2 regions of the Pseudomonas sp. HLS-6 genome follow, and region 2 is predicted to be linked to the other one. Evidence: predicted binding sites of a transcription regulator. Region 2 holds the regulator's gene; the other holds the start of a gene.
The links. The regulator sigma-54, encoded in region 2, starts transcription at its own class of promoters, with help from an activator protein. The targets are predictions, from matches to a motif close to ANTGGCATNNANNTTGCTNT.
Positions count from the first base shown of each region.

Region 1: CS390_RS16980 (CmpA/NrtA family ABC transporter substrate-binding protein) is a predicted target of sigma-54. The motif match lies at 2,831-2,850, and genes of this name have one in related genera.

Region 1 covers NZ_CP024478.1:3,626,784-3,632,623, forward strand. The annotation lists gene rlmKL (bifunctional 23S rRNA (guanine(2069)-N(7))-methyltransferase RlmK/23S rRNA (guanine(2445)-N(2))-methyltransferase RlmL) at 1-875, opposite strand, end outside; gene rmf (ribosome modulation factor) at 1,418-1,633, shown strand; gene CS390_RS16975 (quinone-dependent dihydroorotate dehydrogenase) at 1,728-2,753, opposite strand; gene CS390_RS16980 (CmpA/NrtA family ABC transporter substrate-binding protein) at 2,913-4,127, shown strand; gene CS390_RS16985 (ANTAR domain-containing response regulator) at 4,142-4,717, shown strand; gene CS390_RS16990 (NarK/NasA family nitrate transporter) at 4,894-5,840, shown strand, end outside.
Region 2 covers NZ_CP024478.1:1,101,323-1,107,162, reverse strand. The annotation lists gene CS390_RS04970 (KpsF/GutQ family sugar-phosphate isomerase) at 1-714, shown strand, start outside; gene CS390_RS04965 (HAD family hydrolase) at 714-1,238, shown strand; gene lptC (LPS export ABC transporter periplasmic protein LptC) at 1,247-1,819, shown strand; gene lptA (lipopolysaccharide transport periplasmic protein LptA) at 1,806-2,330, shown strand; gene lptB (LPS export ABC transporter ATP-binding protein) at 2,330-3,055, shown strand; gene CS390_RS04945 (RNA polymerase factor sigma-54) at 3,235-4,728, shown strand; gene hpf (ribosome hibernation-promoting factor, HPF/YfiA family) at 4,812-5,120, shown strand; gene ptsN (PTS IIA-like nitrogen regulatory protein PtsN) at 5,133-5,597, shown strand; gene rapZ (RNase adapter RapZ) at 5,600-5,840, shown strand, end outside.

The DNA.
Region 1 (5,840 bases), 2.5 Mb from region 2:
TTCACCCAATCGCTCAGCCCTGCGCGCTCGACGTTATTGCGCCCCGGCTGAATCAGTCGCGGATCGGCTTCATAGCCACGAATCCACAGCGGTGGTCGCGCCAGGCCAGCCTCGGCACGCGCCAGGGCTTCGTCATGCAGCTTGCGCCACAGGGCCGGGACATGGCCCAGCCAGGCACTGAAACCCCAGCGCTCGCGCTTGAGATTCGGGGCAATGTCGGCAGCGATCATTGCCGCTTCGACCAGGAACGTACCAACACCACACATAGGGTCGGCCAGCGCGCCGCCTTCAGCGGCAATGCGCGGCCAACCGGCACGGATCAACACCGCAGCGGCAAGGTTTTCCTTCAGTGGCGCAGCACCTTGCTGCAAACGATAACCACGCTGGTGCAGGCTGTGCCCGGACAGGTCCAGCGATAGAATCGCTTCACCGCGGTCCAGGCGCAGGTGAACACGCAGGTCCGGGTTGAGCTTGTCGACCGATGGGCGCTCACCACTTGAAGTGCGCAGCTTGTCGACGATGGCGTCCTTGACCTTGAGGGCACCGAAGTGAGTATTGTCGATACCCGAGCCATGACCGCTGAACTCAACGGCCAGTGTCCCGGCGGCATCCAGATGATCGGCCCACTCGACGTCATGCACGCCGTAGTACAGGTCATCGGCGTTCTTCATCGAGAAGCGCTTGAGCACCAACAGCACGCGGTTACCCAGGCGCGACCAGAGGCACAGGCGATAGGCGGTTTCCATGTCGGCCACGCCGCGAATGGCGGAAGTGTGCTCGCGCACCTCTTCAAGGCCAAGCCCGCGCGCCTCCTCGGCTAGCAGGCCTTCCAGGCCCTTGGGGCAGGTTAGGTAAAGTTCGAAACGGTCCGACATGAGTTTTCCAAGCCTTGAGCAATAAGTGAAAGGGCAAGCGCATCGCCCTTTCGATGTTTGATCGAACGCCCTTCCATCAAGCATTCGAGTGGTACCCGAGCGGGGTACCGGACCACCCGGAAGAACAGACCCTTGCATGCGACAACGCAGCACTGATCACCGGGCAGAGTGAAAATATCCGTTACAAAAGAATAGTGATGACCCTTCGTCGTTTTCTTGGTTCAACTGAAGGTGACCTTCAGCACTGGCCAAATGACGCCATCTACGGGCAAAGCCTGATAATAGCGGCCTTTTCCGAGAATCCATCGCAGTAGCAATTTTTTACTTATCCTTGTGACCCTATGAAAGGTTACGTCCTTATGACAAATCGATCATTCACAGTGTGTCGTGCATTGGTTAGAAATCAAACTATGTTGTCACCGCAACGGGGCAACACTTACTGCTCGCCACGCCGGCAGCGAGCGCACACCGGCAGAACGATTCTGCCCGGCCTCAGACGAGGCCGACGGGACATTACAGTCAACAAGTGAGGGCAACACCCTATGAGAAGACTTAAGCGTGATCCGTTGGAACGAGCATTTTCACGTGGCTACCAATATGGGGTCACCGGCAAATCCCGCGAGCTTTGCCCTTTTACTCTACCGTCGGTTCGCCAAGCCTGGATCAACGGCTGGCGTGAAGGACGAGGCGACAACTGGGACGGTATGACCGGCACTGCGGGTATCCACAGACTCAACGAACTTCACGCCGTTGGCTGAACGAGGATCGAATTCGATTAACCATGCCAGCCCTATCCGGGCGGCGGGCTAAGGCCCAAGGGCCCCTGACGGGGCCCTTTTTTATGCCTGCGGTTCAGCGGCCTGGTAACGCGGCAATCGCGTCTACTGCTTCGCGAATCAGCGCAGGTCCTTTATAGATGAAGCCCGAGTAAATCTGTACCAGGCTGGCGCCAGCAGCGATTTTTTCTGCTGCATGCCGCCCCTCGGTAATACCACCTGCGGCGATGATAGGCATTTTACCGGCCAGTTCACCGGCAAGAATCTTCACCGTATGGGTACTCTTCGCCAGCACCGGCGCGCCGGAAAGACCGCCCGCCTCGTCAGCATGCGGCAAGCCTTCGACCCCTTCGCGACTGAGGGTGGTGTTGGTTGCGATCACCGCATCCATGCCCGACTCCAGCAACGTTGCAGCCACCAGCGCAGTTTCTTCGTCGCTCATGTCAGGCGCGATCTTGATGGCCAGCGGCACACGCTTGCCGTGCTGCGTCACCAGTTGCTCACGACGCTCGGCCAGGGCTTCAAGCAATTGCTTGAGCGAGTCACCGAACTGCAGGGTGCGCAGGCCGGGCGTATTCGGCGAGCTGACGTTGACCGTCACATAGCTGGCATGGCTGTAGACCTTGTCCAGACAGATCAGGTAGTCATCCACTGCACGCTCGACCGGCGTATCGAAGTTCTTGCCGATATTGATGCCGAGCACACCGCGGTATTTGGCGGCCTGCACACGGGCAAGCAGGTGGTCGACCCCAAGGTTGTTGAAACCCATGCGGTTGATGATTGCCTGGGCTTCAGGCAAGCGGAACAGGCGCGGCTTGGGATTACCCGGCTGCGGCCGCGGGGTGACGGTACCGATCTCGACGAAACCAAAGCCCAACTGAGCGAAACCGTCGATGGCCGCGCCATTCTTGTCCAGGCCAGCGGCAAGACCGACTGGGTTGTCGAACGACAGCCCCATCACGGTCACCGGCAAACGGGGCGGCGCCTTGGTCAGCAAACCGTTGATACCCAGACGACCACCGGCACCGATCAGGTCCAGGGACAGGTCGTGGGAGGTTTCCGGGGAAAGCTTGAACAGCAGCTGGCGGGCCAGGTTATACATGGGCGGGCTTAGCTCGACGGAAATAAAAGCGCGATTATAGCGGCGGCACAGGCCCGAGGACAGCGCCACGACCCCGGTCTGGCATATGGGTTGCTTTGTCACCTCAACGAAACCTGTCTGCATTCGGGCAGGCAAGAACGACAGAGCGGTCAACATCACGTGAACACTACACTCCCGGCAAACCCACTGGCCTGGGTCAATGGCAGCGATGCGCCAGAAAAGCACAGCCTGGATATCGGCTTCATGGCCCTGACCGACTGCGCCCCACTGGTCGTGGCCGCCACCCAGGGGTTTGCCCAGCCCTACGGCCTGACCCTCAACCTCAAGCGCCAAAGCTCATGGGCCAACCTGCGCGACAAGCTGATCAGCGGCGAACTGGATGCCGCTCACAGCCTGTATGGCCTTATCTATGCGGTGCACCTGGGCATCGGGGGTGGCACCACCACCGACATGGCGGTGCTGATGGGGCTTAATCAGAACGGGCAGAGCATCAACCTCTCCAAGGCGCTGCAAAACCTGGCCGTGACCGATCCTGAAGCATTGGAGCGCCACGCGCACCAAAACCAGACAAAACTGACCTTCGCCCAGACCTTCCCGACCGGCACCCACGCCATGTGGCTGTACTACTGGCTCGCCAGCCAGGGTATTCATCCATTGGAAGACGTCAACAGCGTGGTGATCCCGCCAATGCAAATGCCCGCGCACCTGCAGGCCGGCCGGATCGACGGTTTTTGTGTAGGGGAGCCCTGGGCAGCCAGTACTGTCGAGCAGGGGTTGGGCTTCACGCTGGCGACCAGCCAGTCGATCTGGCCAGACCACCCGGAGAAAGTACTCGGCTGCACGCTCGCCTTCGTCGAGCGCTACCCGAATACAGCACGGGCACTGGTGATGGCGGTGTTGGCTGCCAGCCGGTTCATCGAACAAAGCCCTGAAAACCGCCGCAGCACCGCGCAACTGCTCAGCGGCCGCAGTTACCTCGACACCCCGGTCAGCCACATTGAACCGCGCCTGCTGGGCGACTACCACGATGGCCTCGGCAACCACTGGCACGACCCGCATGCCTTGCGCCTGCACGATAACGGCCGCGTCAACCTGCCCTACCTGTCAGACGGCATGTGGTTCATGACCCAGTTCCGCCGCTGGGGCTTGTTACGTGACGACCCGGACTACCTGGCGGTTGCCCAACGCATTCATCAGTTGACGCTGTACCGCGAAGCCGCCGGCGCATTGGGCGTACCTTGCCCGGAATCGGCCATGCGCAGCAGCCAACTGATCGATGGAACGCGCTGGGACGGCACCGACCCGTATGGATATGCCCGCAGCTTTCGCCTGCATGCCCTGGCCGACGCGCCCGTGGCGCGCGCCCAGCACTGAGAGGAAAGGCCCCTATGCTGCGTATCCTGCTGATCGACGACACCGAGAAAAAAGTCGGCCGACTCAAAGCTGCGCTGATCGAAAGCGGGTTCGAGGTTATTGAAGAATCCGGGCTGACCATCGACCTGCCGTTGCGCGTCGAAACGGTGCGCCCGGACGTCATTCTGATCGATACCGAGTCACCCGGCCGCGACGTGATGGAACAGGTGGTATTGGTCAACCGTGATCTTGCCCGACCGATCGTGCTGTTTACCGACGAACACGACCCCAAAATCATGCGCCAGGCCATCCACGCCGGCGTCAGCGCGTATATCGTCGAAGGTATTCAGGCCAGCCGCCTGCAACCGATTCTCGAGGTGGCCATGGCCCGCTTTGAGAGCGACCAGGCCCTACGTGCGCAGCTGCAGGCGCGCGACCAGCAACTGGCAGAACGCAAGCGCATCGAACTGGCCAAGGGCTTATTGATGAAGATGAAGCATTGCAACGAAGAAGAGGCCTACACCTTGATGCGGCGCCAGGCCATGAGCAAGCAACAGAAACTGATTCAGGTTGCCGAGCAGGTCATTGCCATGAACGACTTGCTTGGCTGATCGCCATTCTGGCCCGGCTCTTGCTAATTCGTAGTCACAGGTAGCCAACGGCGGTTGCCACACATTTCCGACAAAGACGTCGCTCGCCCTCCAGCTCAGGCTGGTCGGGCAGCGGCGTTTTTTTCGTTTCGCCCTCCGGGGTACGACTTCCGTTGCAATGCTGACCGAGGTGTTCGATGAATACGAGCTTCTGGAAATCCGGCCATATCCCAACCCTGTTTGCCGCCTTCCTGTATTTCGACCTTAGCTTCATGGTCTGGTACCTGCTGGGCCCGCTGGCCGTGCAAATCGCCAGCGACTTGCAGTTGACCACCCAACAACGCGGCCTGATGGTGGCAACACCGATTCTGTCGGGTGCCATCCTGCGCTTCATCATGGGCGTGCTGGTTGACCGATTGTCGCCGAAAACCGCCGGACTGATCGGCCAGGTGATCGTCATCACCGCACTGTTCTGCGCCTGGCACCTGGGGATTCACAGCTACGAACAGGCGCTGCTGCTTGGGGTTTTCCTCGGTGTGGCCGGCGCTTCCTTTGCTGTCTCCCTGCCACTGGCATCACAGTGGTACCCGGCCCAACATCAGGGCAAGGCCATGGGCATTGCCGGTGCAGGAAACTCCGGCACCGTGTTTGCCGCCCTCTTGGCTCCGGTGCTGGCCGCCGGCTTTGGCTGGAGCAACGTCTTTGGTTTCGCCCTGATACCGCTGATCCTGACCCTGGCACTGTTCACCCTGCTGGCGCGCAACGCCCCGCAGCGCGCGAAACCCAAAGCCGTAGCGGATTACCTCAAAGCCCTCGGTGATCGTGACAGTTGGTGGTTCATGTTCTTCTACAGCGTCACCTTCGGCGGCTTTATCGGCCTGGCCAGTGCCCTGCCCGGCTACTTCAACGACCAGTACCATCTGGACCCCGTCACCGCCGGTTACTACACCGCGGCCTGCGTCTTCGGTGGCAGCCTGATGCGCCCGCTTGGCGGCGCATTGGCTGACCGCTTCGGCGGCATCCGCACACTGCTGGCCATGTACAGCCTGGCAGCCATCTGCATCGCCGCGGTCGGCTTCAACCTGCCCAGCGCCGTGGCCGCACTGGCGTTGTTCGTCAGCGCCATGCTGGGCCTGGGTGCGGG
Region 2 (5,840 bases):
ATGATCACCCGTGACGATATCATCCTGGCGTTGTCGAACTCCGGTTCAACCGCTGAAATCGTGACCCTGCTGCCGCTGATCAAACGCCTGGGCATTCAACTCATCAGCCTCACCGGCAACCCGGATTCGCCACTGGCCAAAGCCGCCGAAGTCAACCTTGACGCCCGTGTGCAACAGGAAGCCTGCCCGCTTAACCTGGCGCCAACCTCCTCGACCACCGCAGCCCTGGTGCTGGGCGATGCACTGGCCATTGCCCTGCTGGAAGCGCGAGGCTTCACCGCAGAGGACTTCGCGTTCTCGCACCCCGGTGGCGCACTGGGCCGACGCCTGCTGCTGAAAGTCGAAAACGTCATGCACGCCGGCGCCGAGCTGCCCCAGGTTGCCCGCGGCACCCTGCTCAAGGATGCCCTGATGGAAATGACCCGCAAGGGCCTGGGCATGACCGTGGTACTGGAAGCCGACGGCCGTCTGGCCGGGATCTTCACTGACGGCGACCTGCGCCGCACGCTCGACCGCAACATCGACCTGCACAAGGCGCGAATCGAAGACGTGATGACACCGCACGGCAAAACCGCCCGCGCCGAAATGCTCGCCGCCGAGGCCTTGAAAATCATGGAAGACCACAAGATCAACGCCCTGGTCGTCGTAGACACGGACGATCACCCGGTAGGCGCACTGAACATGCACGACCTGCTGCGTGCGGGAGTAATGTAATGCAAACCGATCTGCTGCAGCGCGGCAAGGCCATCAAACTGGCCGTTTTTGATGTTGATGGCGTCCTCACCGACGGTCGCCTGTATTTCCTCGAAGATGGCAGCGAGTTCAAGACCTTCAACACCCTGGACGGTCAAGGCATCAAAATGCTCATGGCCTCGGGTGTGACCACCGCGATCATCAGCGGTCGCAAGACACCGGTGGTCGAACGCCGAGCGAAAAACCTCGGCATCCCGCACCTGTACCAAGGGCGTGAAGATAAATTGGTCGTACTGGACGAACTTCTCGGCCAGCTCGGCCTAGACTATGAACAGGTTGCCTACCTGGGCGACGATCTACCGGACCTGCCCGTCATCCGCCGGGTTGGCTTGGGAATGGCCGTGGCCAACGCCGCGGCCTTCGTACGCGAACACGCCGATGGCGTTACCCTCGCACGCGGTGGCGAAGGTGCCGCTCGCGAATTCTGCGAGTTGATCCTGCGAGCCCAAGGCAACCTCGATGCGGCAAACGCCAACTATCTGTAGGGCGACACATGTTCAGCAATAAAATCCGCAACATTGCGCTGCTCGGGGCGATCGCCGTCCTGCTGGCGGCGGTTGGCTACTGGAAGGTCGGCCCCGATACTTTCCTCGAGAAACCGGTGGCCACTGTCGACAAAGGCGCCATCGACTATTACGCCACCAATGCCCACAGCGTTCAGTTTCTACCTGACGGCAAGCTGCAATACGACATGACGGCAGACAAGGTCGAGCACCTGCAGGCCAGCGAGATCACCCTGCTGACCACGCCCGACCTGCACATGTACCGCGGCACCGCCTACCCTTGGCACGTTCAGAGCGAACGCGGCGAGGTCAACCCGGACGGTACCGAAGTCGAGCTGATTGACTCGGTACGGGTTGCCCGCACCGATGAACAGAACCGCGAAACCATTATTACCACGACCCGCATGACGGTATTCCCACAGAAGCAATATGCTCAAACCGATCAAGCCGTTAGAATCGACGGCGCCGGTGGAACCACTACGGGCAAGGGAATGAAAGCGTATTTGAAAGACGGCAGGATGGACCTGCTGTCCAACGTAAGAGGACAGTATGAGGCTCGTTAAAACCCTCCCCTTTTTGCTCAGCCTGAGCGCAGCACTGGGAAGCGCGAGCGCCTTGGCCCTGCCGAACGACCGCGACCAGCCAATCCGCATCCAGGCCGATAACGCCCAACTGGACGACAAGAAAGGCATTGCCACCTACACCGGCGACGTGATCATCACCCAAGGCTCGATGATGATCAAAGGCAACACCGTGACCATCACCCGCTCCGCTTCCGGCGATATCGACGTGGTCACTTCGGTGGGCAACCTGGCGTATTTCGAGCAGCAACAAAGCGCTGCAAAGCCGGACAAGATGCAAGGCTATGCCGTGCAGATCCAATACCAGGCATTGAAAGACCTGGTGGTTCTGACTGACCGGGCCAAGGTGATCAACGAAGGCAACACTACCGAAGGCGAGAAAATCGTCTACAACACCAAGTCTCAGGTCGCCACCGCCGGCCGCGGCAGCAACATTACCGCACCGCGCCCACGCATCGACATGGTAATCCAGCCGAAGAAGAAGGCCGAGTAATGGCAACCCTCAAAGCCCAGCACCTGGCCAAGAGCTACAAGAGTCGACAAGTCGTACGTGACGTCAGCCTGTCAATCGACAGCGGCCAGATCGTCGGCCTGCTCGGCCCTAACGGCGCCGGCAAGACAACGTGCTTCTACATGATTGTCGGCCTGGTACAGGCCGACCAGGGCCGCGTGCTCATCGACGACCTGGATGTCAGCCACCAGCCGATGCACGGCCGTGCACGCGCTGGGATTGGCTACCTGCCCCAGGAAGCCTCGATCTTCCGCAAGTTGTCGGTGGCCGACAACATCATGGCGATCCTGGAAACACGCAAAGAGCTGGACGCCGCAGGGCGTCGCAAGGAACTGGAGAGCCTGCTGCAGGAGTTTCACATCAGCCACATCCGCGACAACCTCGGCATGAGCCTTTCCGGTGGTGAACGTCGCCGTGTGGAGATCGCCCGCGCACTGGCGACTGCACCGAAATTCATCCTGCTCGACGAACCGTTTGCCGGTGTCGACCCGATCTCGGTCGGCGACATCAAGCAGATCATCCACCACCTGAAAGCCAAAGGCATTGGCGTTCTGATCACCGACCACAACGTCCGTGAAACACTGGATATCTGCGAAACCGCTTACATCGTCAACGATGGTCGCCTAATCGCCGAAGGTGATGCAGAAACCATCCTGGCCAACGAACTGGTTAAAGAGGTTTACCTCGGCCACGAGTTCCGCCTGTAAGCCCGAGGTGCGAGGCACCGCCAGAGCGCTGACGATCCGCCCAAATACCGGCTTATTTGTTACAGCGCTCTAGGCAAACACCTCGGTTTCAGGCATATAATTTGCTTAAAGAAGGCGCTTCGGCGCCCTTGTAGTGGATGGCGCATGTGCGCCGGCGAATAAGGTGTTAAGCCCCTGCCATGAAACCATCGCTCGTCCTAAGAATGGGCCAGCAACTGACGATGACACCGCAGTTGCAACAGGCCATCCGTCTGCTCCAGCTTTCCACACTGGACCTGCAGCAGGAAATCCAGGAAGCCCTGGAATCCAACCCGATGCTCGAACGCCAGGAAGATGGCGACGACTTCGATAACAGCGACCCGATGGCGGATAACGCCGAATCCAAGCCGACCTCGGAATCCCAGGAAACCAGCTTCCAGGAAACCGCCACTCCCGTGGAAAGCCTTGAGGAAGGTGAGTGGAACGAGCGTATTCCCAATGAGCTGCCGGTAGACACCGCCTGGGAAGATATCTATCAAACCAGCGCCAGCAGCCTTCCCAGCAACGATGACGACGAGTGGGACTTCACCACCCGCACCTCGGCCGGTGAAAGCCTGCAGAGCCACCTGCTGTGGCAGTTGAACCTGGCGCCAATGTCGGATACCGACCGACTGATTGCCGTCACCCTGATCGACTGCATCAACAACCAGGGCTATCTCGACGAAACCCTGGAAGAGGTCTGTGAGTCCTTCGACCCGGAACTCGATATCGAACTGGACGAAGTGGAAGCCGTCCTGCACCGCATCCAGCAATTCGAGCCTGCCGGTATAGGCGCCCGCAACCTGAGCGAATGCCTGTTGTTGCAGTTGCGTCAGATGCCGGCACAAACACCCTGGATGACTGAAGCGCAACGACTGGTCAGCGACTACATCGACCTGCTCGGCAGCCGCGACTACAGCCAGCTGATGCGCCGCATGAAGCTCAAGGAAGACGAGCTGCGCCAGGTGATCGAACTGGTACAAAGCCTGAACCCACGCCCCGGCTCACAGATCGAGTCCAGTGAACCCGAATACGTGGTGCCTGACGTGATCGTGCGCAAGGACAGCGATCGCTGGCTGGTTGAACTGAACCAGGAAGCCGTCCCACGCCTGCGCGTCAATCCACAATACGCAGGCTTTGTACGCCGCGCCGATACCAGCGCAGACAACACCTTCATGCGCAATCAGCTTCAGGAAGCCCGCTGGTTCATCAAGAGCCTGCAAAGCCGCAACGAAACGCTGATGAAGGTTGCCACCCAGATCGTCGAACACCAGCGTGGATTCCTCGACCACGGTGACGAGGCCATGAAGCCGCTGGTGCTGCACGACATCGCCGAAGCGGTGGGCATGCACGAATCGACCATATCCCGGGTGACCACGCAAAAGTACATGCATACCCCGCGTGGAATTTACGAACTGAAGTACTTTTTCTCCAGCCATGTCAGCACCTCCGAAGGCGGAGAATGCTCGTCCACGGCGATTCGCGCGATCATCAAAAAACTGGTTGCAGCGGAAAATCAGAAAAAGCCATTGAGTGACAGCAAGATCGCTGGTTTACTGGAGGCACAAGGCATCCAGGTAGCACGACGCACCGTCGCCAAGTACCGCGAGTCGCTCGGCATTGCACCGTCGAGTGAACGCAAGCGACTGATGTAACGCACCTGAGGTGCGCCACCGCAATTCAAGTGGCAGGCGCAATACCTGCCTCTTTATGCACCGGCAACAAAAGGAGAAGCTGTATGCAAGTCAACATCAGTGGACACCAAGTAGAAGTCACCGAAGCGCTGCGCACTTATATCGGGGAAAAACTCGAGCGTGTTGAGCGTCACTTCGACAAGATCACCAATGTGCAGGTCATTCTGGAGGTCGAGAAGCTGAAACAGAAAATCGAGGCCACCCTGCGCATCCCAGGCGGCGAAGTCGTCGCCAATGCCGAGCATGAAGACATGTATGCCGCGATCGACCTGCTTGCCGACAAGCTCGACCGCCAACTGAAAAAACACAAGGAAAAACAGCAGGCCTTGCTGCAAGGTGCAGCCGCTCGCTGATCCCCCCCACTCATGATCCGACTTGAAGATATCCTGACCCCCGGCCGTTCACTTGTGAACGTGCCGGGCGGCAGTAAAAAACGCGTACTCGAACACATTGCCAACCTGATTGACCGGGAAGTACCGGATCTGGAAATGCAAGATGTCTTCGAGAGCCTGATTGCCCGCGAAAAACTGGGTTCAACCGGTTTCGGCAACGGTATCGCCATTCCACACTGCCGCCTCAGTGGCTGCACCGCACCGATTAGTGCGCTGCTCCACCTGGATGCCCCCATAGATTACGACGCCATCGATGGTGCTCCCGTAGACCTGCTGTTCGTACTGCTGGTTCCGGAAGCCGCCACCGACGAGCACCTGGAGCTGCTGCGCCAGATCGCCAGCATGCTTGACCGCAAGGACGTTCGCGAAAAACTGCGTGCGGCCGGCGATAGCCAGTCCCTGTATCAGGTCGTACTGGATGTACAGAACGGGCACTGAACATGCGTTTGATCATCGTCAGCGGCCGGTCCGGCTCAGGTAAAAGCACTGCCCTCGATGTGCTTGAGGACAATGGCTACTATTGCATCGACAACCTTCCAGCCGGCTTGCTGCCGCAGCTTGCCGAAAGTGCGCTGATCAATACCGAACTGATGCAACCCAAGGTTGCCGTGTCCATTGATGCACGCAACCTGCCAAGCCATCTATCCCGGTTCCCGGAACTGCTTGAAGATGCACGCAACC